Regions from separate parts of the Candidatus Pelagibacter sp. PS_06 genome, predicted to be linked through region 2. Evidence: riboswitches for the same ligand, from Rfam matches in the RefSeq annotation. Region 2 holds a riboswitch; the other holds the start of a gene.
The links. A riboswitch is a leader RNA that binds a small molecule or an ion and turns the genes downstream of it on or off. The one in region 2 is predicted to bind glycine.
Positions count from the first base shown of each region.

Region 1: it holds a riboswitch for glycine, as region 2 does, so the genes downstream of both, AC5SLZ_RS00530 (malate synthase G) here and gcvT (glycine cleavage system aminomethyltransferase GcvT) in region 2, are expected to answer to the same signal.

Region 1 is NZ_CM182078.1:97,451-106,296, reverse strand. Features, by position in the region: gene argJ (bifunctional glutamate N-acetyltransferase/amino-acid acetyltransferase ArgJ) at 1-789, opposite strand, end outside; gene secA (preprotein translocase subunit SecA) at 855-3,392, shown strand; gene AC5SLZ_RS00535 (acetyl-CoA carboxylase carboxyltransferase subunit alpha) at 3,396-4,493, opposite strand; glycine riboswitch at 4,597-4,685, shown strand; gene AC5SLZ_RS00530 (malate synthase G) at 4,765-6,927, shown strand; gene recR (recombination mediator RecR) at 6,914-7,525, opposite strand; gene AC5SLZ_RS00520 (YbaB/EbfC family nucleoid-associated protein) at 7,529-7,846, opposite strand; gene dnaX (DNA polymerase III subunit gamma/tau) at 7,839-8,846, opposite strand, start outside.
Region 2 is NZ_CM182078.1:977,243-986,088, reverse strand. Features, by position in the region: gene AC5SLZ_RS05080 (putative hydro-lyase) at 1-497, opposite strand, end outside; gene AC5SLZ_RS05075 (hypothetical protein) at 503-991, opposite strand; gene AC5SLZ_RS05070 (5-oxoprolinase subunit PxpA) at 991-1,764, opposite strand; gene AC5SLZ_RS05065 (5-oxoprolinase subunit B family protein) at 1,793-2,467, shown strand; gene AC5SLZ_RS05060 (5-oxoprolinase subunit C family protein) at 2,460-3,404, shown strand; gene AC5SLZ_RS05055 (DMT family transporter) at 3,404-4,282, shown strand; glycine riboswitch at 4,306-4,395, shown strand; gene gcvT (glycine cleavage system aminomethyltransferase GcvT) at 4,473-5,576, shown strand; gene gcvH (glycine cleavage system protein GcvH) at 5,576-5,956, shown strand; gene gcvP (aminomethyl-transferring glycine dehydrogenase) at 5,958-8,816, shown strand; gene AC5SLZ_RS05035 (NAD(P)/FAD-dependent oxidoreductase) at 8,829-8,846, shown strand, end outside.

The DNA of each region.
Region 1 (8,846 bases), 490 kb from region 2:
AATAGTTGCCATATCATTAGTACTTGTATCCCCATCACACGTTATGGCGTTAAAAGTTGTGGTTATATTTTTTTTAAGTAACTTGTTTAAAATATTGTTAGACAGTTTTGCATCGGTGAAAATATAAGCTAGTGTGGTAGCCATATTAGGATGGATCATACCTGAGCCTTTTGCTATTCCATAAATCTTAATTTTTTTATTTCCAATTGTACATTCTTCCATTGCTAACTTTGGCTTAGTATCAGTTGTCATAATACTAAGTGCAGCTTTCATCCAAATAAATTTATTTTGTGTATATTTAATTTTATTTATTAAAATTGGAATATGATGTGAAATTTTTTCATAGGGATAGGGTTCCCCTATAGTTCCTGTGCAACCAAACATTATATCTTTTGGTGTAATTTTTTTTGAAATATCCTCATCTAGCTCTTGTTTTTTAGTTAACTCAGATGAAATAGTTTCTGATAATTTCTTTAAGCTTTCATATCCTTGTTTGCCTGTAAAAGCGTTAGCATTCCGTGTATTAACTAGAAGAGAATAAATTCTTTTACTGTTTTGATTTAGATTCCATTTTATGTTCTCAGATATTATTTTTGACCGCGTATATACTGAGGCATAATTTGCTCCGTCTCTAAAATAAAACATAGATAAGTCGTCTCTATTATCATTATACAAATTTGCACTTACAACAGAAATAGACAGACCATCAACATGATCGAGGTCTTGAAAATCAATCATTCTTGCATTTTTTGATTTTGAAGATAAAAAGTTTGATAAATTAATTCCCATAGTGTTTAAAATAATTATTTAATTCATATATTAAACAATATAAGTAAAGAATAAATCAAATACTCATGTTTAATCCATTAAATCTAATTACAAAACTTATTAAATCTAGCAATCAAAAAGAGTTGGATCGAATTGGTAAAATTGTAAAAACAATAAATTCACTTGAGAATGAATTTAAAAAACTTGATGACTTAGATTTTCCAAAAAAAACTCAAGAATATAAAGAAAAAATCAAGCAAGGAAAAACCCTGGATGAACTTTTGCCACAGGCATTTGCATTGGTAAGAGAGGCCTCGCAAAGAACTAGAAATGAAAGACACTTTGATGTTCAGATAATAGGAGGAGTTGTTCTTCATGAAGGGAAAATTGCTGAAATGAGAACTGGGGAAGGAAAAACTCTTACAATTTCTCTAGCTGCATATTTAAATGCTTTAACTGAAAAAGGTGTTCATATTGTTACGGTGAATGATTATCTGGCAAAAAGAGACTCGATTGAAATGGGGCAAATCTATAACTTTTTAGGTTTAACATCAGGCTACATCAATAACGATCAAGATGATAATGAAAGAAAGAGAAATTATAATTGTGATATCACCTATGCAACAAATAGTGAACTTGGGTTTGATTACCTAAGAGATAATATGAAATTTTCTGAAAACGAAATGGTTCAAAGAGAACATTCATTTTCTATAGTTGACGAAATAGACTCATGTCTTATTGATGAAGCCAGAACTCCATTAGTCATATCAGGTTCAGCTGAAGATAAAACAGCCCAGTATCTTGCTATTGATAAACTAGTAAGACAATTGAATGATAAAGATTATGAAATAGATGAAAAAGAAAGAAGTATTCTTTTAACTAATAATGGAATTAATAATGTAGAAAGAATTTTTTCTAATGCTGGTATTTTAAAAAATAATAACTTTTATGATCCAGAAAATTTACATTTAGTTCATCATGTCAATCAAGCACTGCGTGCTAATCATTTATTTGAAAAAGGTAAAGATTATATTGTTAGAGATGAAAGCTTAAAAATTATTGATGAACTGACAGGTAGAATACTGGAAGGTAGAAGATTTGGTGATGGTTTACATCAGGCATTAGAGGCAAAAGAACGAATAAATATTCAAGCAGAAAATCAAACCTTGGCGTCGATAACATATCAAAATTATTTTAAACTTTATAAAAAAATATCTGGTTGTACCGGTACTGCAGCGACTGAAGCTGAAGAATTTTTTGAAATTTATAGTTTAACTGTTGTGATTATTCCTACTAATAATGAAATGATTAGAAAAGATTACAATGATCAAATTTTTAGAACTGAGAATGAAAAAAATGTCTCAATCGTTGAAAACATTGTCGAACGTCATAATGCTGGTCAACCTATTTTGATTTTTACATCGAGCATTAACAAGTCAGAAATTTATTCAACTTTGTTAAAGAAAAAAAATATTAAACATGTTGTGTTAAATGCTAAAAATCATGAAAATGAAGCAGATATAATAGCTAATGCAGGTAAAGAAAAATCGGTAATTATAACAACAAGTATTTCTGGAAGAGGAGTAGATATTCAGCTAGGTGGTAAAAAAGGATCTATCAACGAGACTCAACTAAAACAAGATAAAAACAAAATAAAATCATTAGGTGGTTTATTTGTAGTTGGAACCGAAAGAATGGAGTCGAGAAGAGTTGATAATCAAGCAAGAGGTAGAGCTGGGAGACAAGGTGATGAAGGTAGCTCCATCTTTTATGTAAGCCTTGAAGACGATCTTATGAGAATTTTTGGATCAGAATCTATGAATAAAATGCTAGAAAAATTGGGACTTAAAGATGGAGAAAGTATAGATCACCCATGGATCAATAAAGCTTTGGAAAGAGCACAACAAAAAGTTGAAGCTAGAAACTTTGATATAAGAAAAAACTTAATAAAATTTGATAATGTTTTAAATGATCAAAGACATGTCGTGTTTTCTCAACGAAAAAATGCAATGAATAGTCAAAGCATATTTGATTATTCTGATGAATTTTTAAAGGAAATAATTGAAGATATAATCAAACTGAAAATTCAAAATTTGTCAAACCCTAAGAGTAATGAATTTAGTAATCGTCTAAGACAAATTGTTGGTAAAAGTTTTGATGATTCAGAGTTAAAAGAATTAATTTCTGTAAAAGATAGTGAACTAAAGGAAAAAATTATCAATAAATTTTCAGAAACAAGAGAAGAAAGAGTAAAAGTTTTAGGTGAAGATCATGCAAAAGAAATTGAAAAAAGAATTTTTTTACAATCGATAGATCTTAATTGGAAATCTCATATTCAATATCTAGAACAATTAAGACAAGTGATTGGACTTCGGTCTTATGGACAACGAGATCCTTTAGTTGAGTATAAAAAGGAAGCCTTTGATTTATTTTCTAATCTCCTTGATAAATTAAAATTAGATTTTGTGACTATTCTAATGAATTTAAAAGTTGTTACAGAGCAACAAGAAGAAAACAAAAAATCAATAGTAGATCAAATTAAAAATGGAAAAAAAATTGGTAGAAATGAACCTTGTTCATGTGGATCTGGTAAAAAATTTAAGCATTGCTGTGGTGCTTTATAAAATTTAAAAAAAACTAAACGCAACAAACAATAAAACTAAACCTATAATTGTTGCACCTATTAAAATTTTTTTTGATTTAAAAATTTTATCAAAATTGTTATTCTTGATTGTTAGGGTGCTTAAATCATCAGAGTTACTGATAAATCCTTGATTTCTTCCAATTTTTAAAAACTTATTTTTTCTTTCATTCATTATTTCTTCAGATGATAAATCTTTAAAATAGTTTAAATTTTTTGATATAGAGACCCTTAAACCTTCTAGCATTTGATCTTTATCTCTGTGAGCGCCACCTAATGGCTCTGGAATTATCTCATCAATAACTTTCAAATCTAATAAATCTTTTGATGAAAGTTTCATTGCTTTTGCGGCATCAAGCATTTTTTTAGGATCTCTCCACAAAATAGTTGCGCATCCCTCTGGGGAAATTACAGAATAAATTGCATTTTCTAACATAATAACTTTATTTGATGAAGCCAAAGCAATTGCTCCTCCTGACCCTCCTTCACCGATAATAATTGCTAAAGTTGGTACACTCAGTTCCATGCAGCACTCTATTGATTTGGCAATAGCTTCTGCTTGACCTCTCTCCTCCGCTCCAACTCCTGGATAGGCTCCTGGTGTATCAATAAATGATATTATCGGAATATTAAATTTATTAGCCAAGTTCATTAATCGAATTGTTTTACGATATCCTTCAGGTCTCATCATTCCAAAATTTCTTTCAATTCTAGTTTCTAAATTTTCACCTTTTTCTTGACCTATTACTAAAACTGAACTGTCATTAAATTTAGCAAATCCTGTTAAAACAGATTTATCCTCACCGTAAAAACGATCTCCTGATAAAGAAATAAAATCATCAAACAAATTATCAATAAAAAACTTTGATTTTGGTCTATCCTCATGACGAGCAACCATGGTAGTTTGCCAAGGGTCAAGGTTAGAGTAAATATCTCTTAATTTTTCATCAAGTTCGGCTTGTGTACTAGAAATTTTTTGAGTATCTACCTCTGAAAGACCATCTTGATTGTATGGGTCTTTTAATTTCTCTAACTCAGTCTCTAAATTTTTAATATCTGTTTCAAAATTAAGATAATTTTTCATGAAATGTTTATAATAGAAACTTAAATTATAAAAAAGGCAATAAAATGTTAATTTTGAATAAATTTTAGCGTTATTAATTGACTTCAAATATTTAAACTATACAAATTTCTAATCGGGAGAGACTAACAATATTTTAGCGCCGAAGGAGCAACCACCCCGGAAACTCTCAGGCAAAAGGACCGATCAAAGCATAACACTCTGGAAAGAGATTAATTTCCGCCGAAGGAGCAAAACTCTCAGGCAAAAATACAGATGGGGTAAAAAAAGTGCTATGCCAGATAAATATATAAATATTCATACTCTTAAAGTTTCGGAAAGCTTATTAAATTTTGTTAATGAAGAGCTGCTAACAGATACAGGTGTTTCGACAGATCAATTTTGGTTAGGGTTTGAAAAAACTGTCAACGAACTTGAGCCTAAGAATAAAGAACTAATTGACATAAGAGAAACTTTACAAAAAAAAATTAATGATTGGCATATTAAAAATAAAGGTAATGAATTTAAACTAGATGAATATAAAAAATTTTTGTACGAAATTGGATATTTAAAAGAGGAAGGTGCGGATTTTTTAATAGAAACAGAAAATGTAGATGATGAAATAACTAAAATAGCTGGACCTCAACTAGTCGTACCAATTATGAATGCACGTTATGCTCTTAATGCAGCAAACGCAAGATGGATGAGTTTATACGATAGTCTATATGGAACTGATGTCATAGAACAATCTGAAGACAGTGTATCGGAAAGGTACGATCCTTTGAGAGGAGAGATGGTAATTAAATATTCAAGGGATTTTTTAGACAAATATTTTCCACTTCAAAATCTTAGTTGGCATAAAATTACAAGTATAGCTGTCAAAGATGGTAAACTAAAAACTCTTAAAGGTGTTGATATATTTGATCTAGCTGAAGAACAAAAATTTATTGGTCATAGAGGTGAGGCTGACAACCCTTCTGCAATTATATTAAAAAATAATAATTTACATATTGAAATCTTAAGAGATCCAAGAGCGTTTAGTGCTCAACAAGATCATGCTGGGATTAGTGATATAATTTTAGAAGCTGCTGTATCAACAATTTGTGATAACGAAGATAGTGTAGCAGCGGTGGATGCAGAAGATAAAGTTATCTGTTATAGAAACTGGCTTGGTTTGATGAAAGGCAATCTTAAAACACAATTCGAAAAAGATGGAAAATTATTTGAAAGAAAACTTAATCCTAATAGAAGCTATATTTCAAAAGATGGAAAAGGACTTAAATTACATGGAAGAAGTTTATTATTAGTTAGAAACGTAGGTCATTTAATGACAAATCCCTCGATTATTTTATCTAATGGTAACGAAGTACCTGAAGGTATTATGGATGCATTTATTACAGTAACTGCAGCAATCCATGATTTAAAAAACAAAACAAATTCTAGAGCAGGATCAATCTATATAGTTAAACCAAAAATGCATGGACCAGATGAAACTGAATTTACAGATTTAATTTTTTCTAAAGTCGAGGATGTATTAGGTCTAAAAAAATACACTTGCAAAATAGGAATTATGGATGAAGAGAGAAGAACATCATCAAATTTAAAAGAATGTATCAGAACTCTAAAAAACAGAGTTTTCTTCATAAATACTGGGTTTTTAGACAGAACAGGTGACGAAATGCACACTTCAATGGAAGCTGGACCAATGATCAAGAAGGGAGATATGAAATCCTCAAAGTGGATTTTGGCATATGAAAATAACAATGTTGATGTTGGATTAAGATGTGGGTTATCAGGAAAAGCACAAATTGGAAAAGGAATGTGGGCAATGCCAGATAAAATGAAAGATATGATGGAACAAAAGACAGGACATTTAAAAGCAGGAGCTAATTGTGCTTGGGTTCCGTCCCCAACTGCCGCTGCTTTGCACTCATTACATTATCACGAAATAAATATTTTTGATGAACAAAAAAATATTACAAAAAGAGAAAAGGCAAAACTAGACGACCTTTTAACTATACCTGTTGCAAACAGACCAAATTGGTCAGTAGAAGACATTAATAATGAAATATCAAATTCAGCACAAACATTACTGGGTTATGTAGTTAGGTGGATTGATCAAGGTGTAGGATGTTCTAAAGTCCCAGATATTAATAATATTGGGTTGATGGAAGATAGAGCAACGCTAAGAATCTCATCACAACATATTGCTAATTGGATACATCACGGTATCACTACTAAAATTCAAGTTACAGATATTATGAAGGAAATGGCAAAAATTGTAGATAATCAAAATAAAAGTGCTCCCAAATATGTTAAAATGAGTGATGACTTTGATCGATCTTTAGCTTTTAAAACTGCATGTGATTTAATTTTTAAAGGTAAAGAACAACCCTCTGGCTATACTGAACCATTATTACATCAAAACAGATTAAAAAAGAAACTTAATCTGAACTAGAATTTAGATTAGATCTATTTTTAAAAGCTGAAAATAGTGTTCCATCATCTAAACTTTCGATCTCACCACCTACAGGTAATCCTTGTGCTAATTTAGTTACTCTAGCATTAGTATTTTTTAAACTATCTTGAATATAGTAAGCCGTAGTTTGCCCTTCAACAGTTGCACTTGTTGCAAGTATAACTTCTTCTATTTTTTCTCTATTTACTCTTTCAACTAAAGAATTAATTAAAAGATCTTCCTTTCTTTGACCTACAGAAGAAATGGTTCCTCCTAAAATATGAAAGTACCCTTGAAAGATATTTGAGTTTTCAATTGACCATTGATCAGCAATATCCTCAACAACACAAATTTTTGTAAATTTTTCTTTTAAACTTTCACAATTCACGCACCCATTTAAATTAGATTTTAATGAACCACATGCATTACACCTTGTTACATTTTTATAAACTTGAGCTAACGTACTTGCCATAGGTTTTACTAATTCATCTCGATTATTAATAAGTTTAAGAACTATTCTTTTAGCTGACTTAGGCCCTAGACCTGGAAGCTTTGAAATCAATTTAATTAATTCTTCAATCTCACTAATATTTTGCATTAGTTATAATGGCCATTTGAAACCAGGAATTCCAAAACCTCCTGTGGCTTTCGAAATCTCCTCGGTCGTCTTTGATTTCAATTGTGATTTTGCACTATTATGAGCAGCAACTATTAAGTCCTCAATTATTGTTTTATCCTCTTTAATAATTTCATCAGATAATTCAATTTTTTGCATTTCACCTTCACCATCAAGAGTAATTTTAACTGAATTAGAACCTGAAACTCCCTCAGCTTTAATCTCTTTAATTTTTTCTTGGCTTTCTTTCATTTTAGCCTCTAGTTCCTTAGCTTTATCTAAAATCTTTGTAAAATCAGTCATTTTTATCCTCTTTTTTTTCATTCAACTTAACATCTATAAGTTCTGCGTCAGGAAATTTTTCCATTACTTTCTTATAAATTTTCAAACCTTTAACTTCGTTAATTAATTCATTTTTTTTATTTTTTTGTTTTTCTTTAACTGACATCTCACCTTTAGATTTACTAAAAGTAATAATCCATCTTTCATCAGTCCATTCATAAAGTTTTGAGGAAAGATCTTTTACAAAATCTTTATCCAAATTATCATTAAAGGAAATTTCAATTCTATTTTTTTCAAATTTTACAAGGTTTACATTTTTTTCTAATTCATATTTTAATTTAATTTCTTTTTTTTGAGTACAAATATCAAGAAGTTCATCAAATGAATTTATCAAATTTTTATCTATGGTTTTTATCTCAAGTTTAGCTTCTGGTTTCTGCTTTTCCTCTTGAGCTATATTTTTTATTTGGTTAATAGTTTTTGAATTATCCTCAAACATTTGCTCATTTTCTTTATTATGTGTTTGACCATCTAAATTATCATTCCTTACTTCTTGATCTAAATTTTTATTTAATTTAATTGAACTTAGGTGCATTAATCTTATTAAGAACATTTCAATTGACAGATGCTGGTTTGAGACAATATCTAATTCAGCAAGTGAGGATATTGCAAACTGCCAAAATAATATTAAAACTTCAGAATCTACCTGATTTGAAATTTCTTTAATTTTTGTAAACTCTTCATCATTAAGTGAAAAATTTGTACCCTCCAAAGATAAAGAATTAATATTTTTAAAATAGTAAAGTATTTCTAAAAAATCATTCACAAATACTTTTGGTTCAACGCCTTGATCATATATTTTTCTATAAATATTAATTACTTTATCCTCTTCTCCTCTCAATATTAATTCAAATAAATTAATTAATTGTGACTTATCAAAATATCCAAAAATTTTTTGGGCTGCATTTAGATCTAATTCTATTTTTTCATCTAAGCTTAGTAAGGCTCTATCCAATAAAGA
Region 2 (8,846 bases):
TTCAATGGCCGCATTGATACTACAAGTTTTCCTGAAAACTGGCCCGCAGGTTCACAGTCTATTGATGTTCGATACATTGGTACAATAGTATTATTTTCTATATGTTGAATAGGTATTCCTGCTTCAATTAAAGGTAATTCAAAGGACATTGAACATCCCAAAACAAAAGTTGTTAAATCTTCGTTCCAGTATTTTTTAATGTCATAAGGTTCATCAATAATTTTTCCTTTTTCCCATACTCTATATTGAGGCACATCAGTTCTAATATCGATATCTCCTAAATCTTTTAAAGAAGGATCACCTTTAGTGCCAAATCCAATTAAAGGACAAGGTTTAGGATTTTTTTGACAAAATGAGGCAAAATCCATTGCATACTTACTTGGTAAAATACATATATTTCCTTGAACATATTTATTTGCAGATCCAGCAGTTTGCTCAGTATAATCATTACTTCTGATAACTTTTCTTGCTTCTATTGGATCTTGTATATCAAGCATATGAACTAGTATTTTGATGTTTTAGTTCCATCAATTATTTCCTTAAGCTCACCATACTCTTCACAATTACAATTTGCTAATACATTTAATCTTTCTTTTGCAAGATCAATTCTATTTGTCACAACATAAAGCTCACCTAAGTATTCATTAATACCTTTGTGGTTAGGCTCAATCTCCAAACCTAGCAGATAATATCTTTCTCCATTTTCATAATCACCAAGTTTTCTAGTTGTAAATCCAAGGTAATTTAGAGTATTTGCTTGAAGCGGCTTTTTTTTATTAGAAGTAAGCAATAATTTTTGAGCTTTCTCATATCTTTTATTTGCTTTTTTAGTTTTACCTTTTTTTTCATACTTTTTTGCTTGCTTTATAAGTGAAACTGCTTTGTCATAATTAGATTTAACTTTTGATGAACCATCATCAGTGCCAGCTGCATGTGAACTAATTGAAAATAAAGTTATAAAAAAAGATACAATTAAATATTTTTTTATCATTAAATAAATTTCTCCATTAAGTTTAAAGGTTTTAGTTTGAGTCCGTTATCAATTAAATTATCTTTAATTGATTTTGCTGTAGCTAACGAACTTTCATTATCTCCATGTATGCATACAGAGTCTATTTCACAAGGTATTTGCTTTCCACTGTGACAATTAAGTGACTGAGTTTTTACCATGTTTAATACATGTTTTTTAGCTTCTTCAGGATCAGTAATTAATGCGTGTGGTTTTTTTCTGGAAACTAGATTTCCATCATCTTCATAATTTCTATCCGCAAAAATTTCACAGGCAATCTTCATATTAAATCTCTTGGCAGCCTCTTCCATTTTGGAACCAGTAGGAACAAGATAGATTAAATCTTTACTAATTTCAGTGATAGTCTTAGCTAAAGTTGTTGCTAGATCAATATCTTCACAAGCCATATTGTTAAGTGCACCATGAGGCTTCATATGAGTAACTTTTTCTCCATAATTATCAGCAATTTTTTGTAAAATTTCGTATTGGTCAATTATCAATTTTCTAACTTCAGCAGAAGATAAATTCATTCTCTGTCTTCCAAAATTCTCAGGATCATTAAACGAAGGATGTGCACCAATACTCACACCATTTTTTTTTGATATTTGAACCACTTGATTCATGGACTCATCATCACCTGCATGAAATCCACAAGCAACATTAGCTGAATTTACTATTTCAAGTAAATCTGGATCATACTTGTTAGAATGCTGTTTAGATTTTTCACCTAAATCACAATTTATATTAATTTCCATAGTCTTAATTGTTGAAGTATAACATGGCATGATAAAAAATATATCAAATCTTGGTGACGCAGCTCTTTATTGTGATTTTGGAACTGAGGTTAATAAACAAATTAATTCTAAAGTGATTAGGTATTTTAATGCTATTAGAGAAAAAAATATTAAAGGAATTAATAATCTTACTCCTTCTTATAATAAACTAATAATTTCCTATGATCTTGAAGTAACAAATTTTAAAGAAATTAAAGATAAAATTGAATCACTTAGTGAAAGTGAAGCGCCTAATATGAATAATAAAAATTTAGAAATACCAGTTTGTTGTGATTTAACTTTTTCATTAGATATGGAAAGATTAGAAAAAAAATTAAACTTAAAGAGAACTGAGATTTTAGAAAATTTTTTTAACAAAGAATTCTTTTGTTACATGACAGGGTTTATTGCTGGAATGCCTTTTTTAGGTGATTTAGATGAAAAAATGAGAGCTCAACGTTTGGAAACTCCTAGAGTAAAAGTTCCAAAAGGTTCAGTCGGCATGACTGAACAATTTGCTAATATCTATACATTTGAAAGCCCAGGTGGTTGGAACATAATTGGTAATACACCACTTGAAGTATTTGATAGCTCCAAGGAAAAGGAACCAAATTTAATTAATCCAGGTGATACAGTTAGATTTAAACAGATTTCATTAGAGGAATATAAAAATTATAATGGTTGATAATTTCTTTAAAGTACTAAGACCAGGTATAAATACAACTTTTCAAGATAAAGGTAGAGATAATTTGTATCATATAGGTATTCCATTTAGTGGAGCGATGGATAACAGAAATTATTTATTAGCTAACAAGTTAGTATGCAATAAATTAGATACACCTGTTATTGAGTTCGCTTATCAGGGGCCATTATTAAAATTTTATGGAAATAAAATTAATATTGTTATTACTGGCGATGTTATCTTTAAATTAATTCAAAAAGGTAAAGAAATAGATGGAAATTGTTATGAAAGTTATCAGTTAGGTAATGAGGATGAGATTAATATTCTATCAACAAACAAATCTGTTTATGGTTACTTAGCAATCTCAGGCAATTTTGATTTAAAATTACAGTGGGGTAGTTGTTCAATTAATACAAAAGCAAACATTGGCTCAAATGAAGGTAAAAAATTAGAAGAAGATCAAAAAATTAAAATTTCTGAAGTTAATGAAAATATAAGTAAAACGAAAATTAACTATCTTAATTCAAAAATAGAAAATATTAGAATAATCAGAGGAACTAATTTTGATTATTTTTCAGACGAAGGAAAAAAAATTTTTTTAGAAAAAGAATTCACAGTTTCAAAATTATCTGACAGAATGGGGATGAGATTAGAAGGCCCAAAAATAGAAAATATTATAAATACTAATATTAAATCTGAAGGTTTGTTGAAAGGAGTTATTCAAGTTCCAGCGGATGGTAACCCTATCATAATGCTGTCAGACCATGGAACAATAGGTGGATATCCAAAAATTGCTGTTGTCGCTAGTGTTGATTATGACAGATTAGTTCAAATATCATCTGGATCTAAAATAAAGTTTAAAGAAATTGAATTATCTGATGCGGAAACTTTATTTAAGTTGTATCAAATGGAAACTCAGAATTTACTTTCACAAATTTAATGAACATAATCACAAAACTTCCAGGTCCACTTTTAGTATTTCTTGGAGCATGTAGTTTAAGTTTTGGTGGGCTAATTGTTAAATCTTTTGAGGGCTCAACCTTATGGCAGATATTATTTTGGAGGTCCTTATTTTTTTCTCTAACTGTCTTAGCTTTTTTAGTTATTAGTTACAGAAAAAAAACTTTTAAAGCATTTAAAGACTCAGGTTTACCAGGTTTTATCGGTGGGATTATTTTATCTTTTGGTTTCTGTGGTTATGTTTTTGCAATGTACAATACAACAGTTGCTAATACGAATTTTATTATATCTCTTCAAATTTTATTTTTAGCTATATTGGGATACTTCTTTTTAAAAGAAAAAATTTCTGCGATTACCTTAACTTCAATTATTCTTGCAATGACGGGTGTATTATTAATGGTTGGCAACTCATTAACACCTGGTGAATTATCTGGAAATTTAGCAGCTTTTACAATGCCAATTACTTTTGCAATTTTAATAATTATTGTTAGAAAATTTCCAACAGTTGATATGGTTCCTGCGCAATTTTATGCTGGAATATGTTCTTGTTTAGTCGGCTATTTCTTGTCGACAAAGATTATGATTTCTCCACATGATATATTTTTAGGGTTTATAGCAGGTTGTTTTCAAGTTGGTTTAGGTTTTATTTTTATCACTACAGGAGCAAGAACAACACCTTCTGCAATGGTTGGAATAATTATGTTATCAGAATCTGTGCTTGGTCCTATTTGGGCTTTTGTGTTTGTAAGCGAAAGACCATCAACGTATGGATTGATTGGTGGAGCAATAATTCTTTTTGCCGTTTTAATACAGTTTTATTCGTTACTATCTAAGAATAAAAAAAGTATTTCTCATTGACCATTCTTAAATAATTGATAAATTACATTTTAACGGGAGAGACTACAAACTTTGTAGCACCGAAGGAGCAACCACCCAGGAAACTCTCAGGTAAAAAGGACCGTAACATATTAACTCTGGAAAGAGATTAAATTCTCGCCGAAGGAGCAAAACTCTCAGGCAAATATACAGATGGGTACAAAGAGTTGATATGGAAATAAAAAAAACATCTTTAAATAAACTTCACCAAGACAATAAAGCTAAGTTTGTAGAGTTTGCTGGTTATGAAATGCCAATTCAATACAGCTCAGGTATTATTGAAGAACATAAATTTACAAGATCAAATTCTGGAATATTTGACGTATCACACATGGGACAGTTATTTATTTATGGTGATGATAATTTAACTAATGATTTAGAAGAGATTTTTCCACTAGATTTACATAATTTAAAATTGAATTCATCTAAATACAGTTTTCTAATGAATGATAAAGCCGGTGTCCATGATGATTTAATTATCACAAAATTAGAAGAAGGGTTTTTAATCATTTTAAATGCTGCGTGCAAAGATAATGATTTTAAAATTTTATCTAGTTTACTGAAAGACAAATACAAAATGGTTTTAGATGACCAAAGGTCATTAATAGCTATCCAAGGGCCTAAGTCAGTTGATATTTTAAATCAAATTTTAAAAACAGTTGCTGATTTGAGCTTTATGTCAGGCAATTGGTTTACGTATAAAGATCAAAAACTCTATGTGACAAGATCAGGTTATACAGGAGAAGATGGATTTGAAGTTTCAATTTCTAATGAGTTAGCTGAAGTATTTACTAAAGAATTATTAAAAAATGGAGCTAAATTAATTGGTCTTGGGGCAAGAGATACATTGAGACTTGAGGCTGGTCTTTGTTTGTATGGCCACGAACTTAGTACTGAAACGACCCCTATAGAGGCAAATCTTAAATGGGCAATTTCCAAGGAGAGACTGAATAATGGTGGATTTATTGGATCTCAAAATATTATCAGTCAGATTAATGATGGAGCAAAAAAAATTAGAGTTGGTATCAAGCCTGAGGGTAGATTGATTGCTAGAGAAAAAACTAAAGTCTATGATGAAAACGAACAGATGATCGGAGAGATAACGAGCGGCACATTTGGTCCAAGTGTTAATGGACCAATAGCAATGGGTTTTGTTGATCGTGAATTTTCAAAAAAAGAAACAAAAATTTTGTTGGAGGTAAGAGGAAAAAAATATCCTGCAAATATTTGTGGATTACCATTTTATAAAAAAAGTTATGTGAAAGGAGCAAACTAATGAGTGAAGTTAAATATTCTAAAGAACATGAGTGGATTAAAGTGGAGGGCGATGTGGGTACAATAGGTATCACACAGCATGCTACAGAAATGCTTGGAGATATAGTTTTTGTTGAATTGCCAGATGTGGGCTCATCAGTTGAAAAAGATGGTAATGCAGGAGTTGTAGAGTCTACTAAGGCTGCAAGTGATGTTTATACACCTATATCAGGTGAGGTAATGGAAAATAATCAAGCAATTGTTGATGATCCAGGAAAGATAAATTCAGATCCAGAAAATGAAGCTTGGTTTTTTAAATTAAAAATAAAAGATAGTAGTGAGTTAGATAGTTTGATGAATAAAGAAGAATACGACAAATTTGCAAAGGAAAGTGGAAACTAAAATGCTTAAAAGTTCTCAAAAAGATTTTATAAAAAGACATATTGGTCCATCAGATGCTGATCAACAAAAAATGCTTAATGAGCTTGGTTTTGATAGCCTAGATGACTTAATTTCTAAAACTGTTCCTGAAAAAATCTTATTAAAAGAGGATCTTGGAATTGGTGAACCAAATTCTGAATATGAAGCTTTGAGAAAGTTAAAAGTTATTTCAAAACAAAATAGAATTTATTCAAATTTTATTGGTATGGGGTATTACGGCACGTATACACCTTATGTAATTTTAAGAAATATTTTAGAAAATCCTGGATGGTATACTGCTTATACTCCTTATCAGCCTGAAGTTGCTCAAGGAAGATTGGAAATGCTTTTGAATTTTCAACAAATGATAACTGATTTTACAGGTTTAGATATTGCAAATGCCTCTTTATTAGACGAGGGAACAGCTGCAGCAGAAGCCGTTGGATTGAGCTACAGAATTTGTAAAAATGATTCTAATATTGTTTTTGTATCAAAAGATTGTCATCCACAAACTATTGATGTCATAAAAACTAGAGCAGAGCCTCTAGGTTTAACAGTTGTGGTAGGTGATGAATCTACAGATATAAAAGAGGATATTGTATGTGGGATTTTACAGTACCCTGGAACATTGGGAGATATTAAAGATCCAAGTGAAGCAATAAGTAAAATTCACAAAAATAATGGAAAAGCTGTGTTGGTTTGTGATTTATTAGCTTTAGCTAAACTAAAAACACCAGCTGAACTAGGAGCAGATATTGCAGTTGGTAGTTCTCAAAGATTTGGAATTCCAATGGGATATGGAGGTCCACATGCTGGTTTCTTTGCAACTAAAGATGAATTTAAAAGATCTATGCCCGGAAGGATTATAGGTGTTTCTGTTGATAGACATGGGAATAAAGCATACAGACTTTCCCTTCAAACAAGAGAACAGCACATAAGAAGAGATAAAGCTACTAGTAACATTTGTACAGCTCAAGCTTTGCTTGCAATTGTGTCTGCTGCGTATGCAATTTATCATGGACCCGATGGTTTGAAAAAAATTGCAGAAAATACATCTCAATTAGCAAAAAATTTTGCAGATAAAATTAAACAATCAGGTTATGAACTTTATTCAGACCATTTCTTTGACACAGTAACAATTAAAACTTTAGATAAAACTGACTCTATTTTTAGAAATGCATTACGACAAAATGTAAATATAAGAAAAGTTAATTCCGAGATGCTTTCCGTTGCATTTGATGAAAGAAAAAATGTTTATAGAGCTAATCAGTTATTAAAAATTTTTAATTGTTCAGAAGCAATTAAAGAAAATTTAAATGAAAATTTAAATAATTTGCCAAAAAATTTATTAAGAACATCTGAATATTTAACTCATCCTGTTTTTAATAGTTATCACTCAGAAACAGATATGCTTAGATATCTTAAAAAATTAGAGGACGCTGATATAGCTCTTAACAGATCTATGATAGCTTTAGGTTCGTGCACAATGAAGTTAAATGCAGTTGCGGAAATGATCCCAGTTACCTGGAGAGAATTTTCTGAACCCCATCCGTTTGCTCCAGTTGAACAAATGGAAGGATATAGAACCCTATTTACTGATTTAAAAAATTGGCTTAGATCAATTACTGGGTTTTCAGGTGTATCTTTGCAGCCAAATGCTGGTGCTCAAGGAGAGTTTGCAGGCTTGATGGTTATCAAAAAATTTCATGAAAATAATGGAGATAAGAATAGAAATGTTTGCTTAATACCAAGCTCAGCACATGGAACAAATCCTGCAAGTGCACAAATGGTAGGCATGAAAGTAGTGGTCATAAAATGTGATGAACATGGGAATGTTGATGTTGAAGATCTTAAAGAGAAAGCAAAAACTCACTCAGAAAACCTTGCAGCATTAATGGTCACGTATCCATCAACGCATGGAGTTTTTGAAGAACAAATTTCTGAAATATGTGAACTTATTCATGATAATGGTGGGCAAGTCTATATGGATGGAGCAAATCTAAATGCTCTTGTTGGGATTGCAAAACCTGGAAAGTTTGGTCCTGATGTTTGTCATATTAATTTACATAAAACATTTTGTATTCCTCACGGTGGGGGAGGACCAGGAATGGGACCTATAGCATGCAAGAGACATTTAGAAGTTTATTTGCCAAATCATTCTGTAATTAAAGATTGTGGGCCAGTAACAGGTATGGGCGCGGTTTCCGCGGCACCATGGGGAAGCTCTAGTATTTTATCTATTTCATGGATGTATATAAAAATGATGGGCTCTGAAGGACTTAAAAAAGCATCACAAGTAGCGATTTTAAATGCAAATTATGTAGCTCATAAATTAAAAGATGCATTTCCAATATTATATAAAGGTAAAAATGGAAATGTGGCTCATGAATGTATTATTGATATTAGAAAAATAAAATCAGAAATAGGGATTACAGAAGAAGATATTGCAAAAAGATTAATCGATTTTGGTTTTCACGCTCCAACTATGTCATGGCCGGTTGCAGGAACAATGATGATTGAGCCAACAGAAAGTGAAGGTTTACAAGAAATTGATAGGTTTTGTAATACCTTAAAAAAAATCAAAGAAGAAATTGATAAAGTTAAATCGGGAGAATACGATAAAATTGATAATCCAATTAAAAACTCACCACATACTCATGTTGAACTAATCGCCAACAAATGGGAACATAAGTATGAAAGAGAGGAAGCAGCATATCCATCAGAGTTTTTAAAACAGATTAAATACTGGCCACCTGTTGCAAGAGTTGATAATGTCTACGGAGATAAAAACTTAGTATGTTCATGTCCATCGATTGATGAATATAAAGATACTGCTGCATAAAATAATTTATTAATGAAAATTGCTGTAATT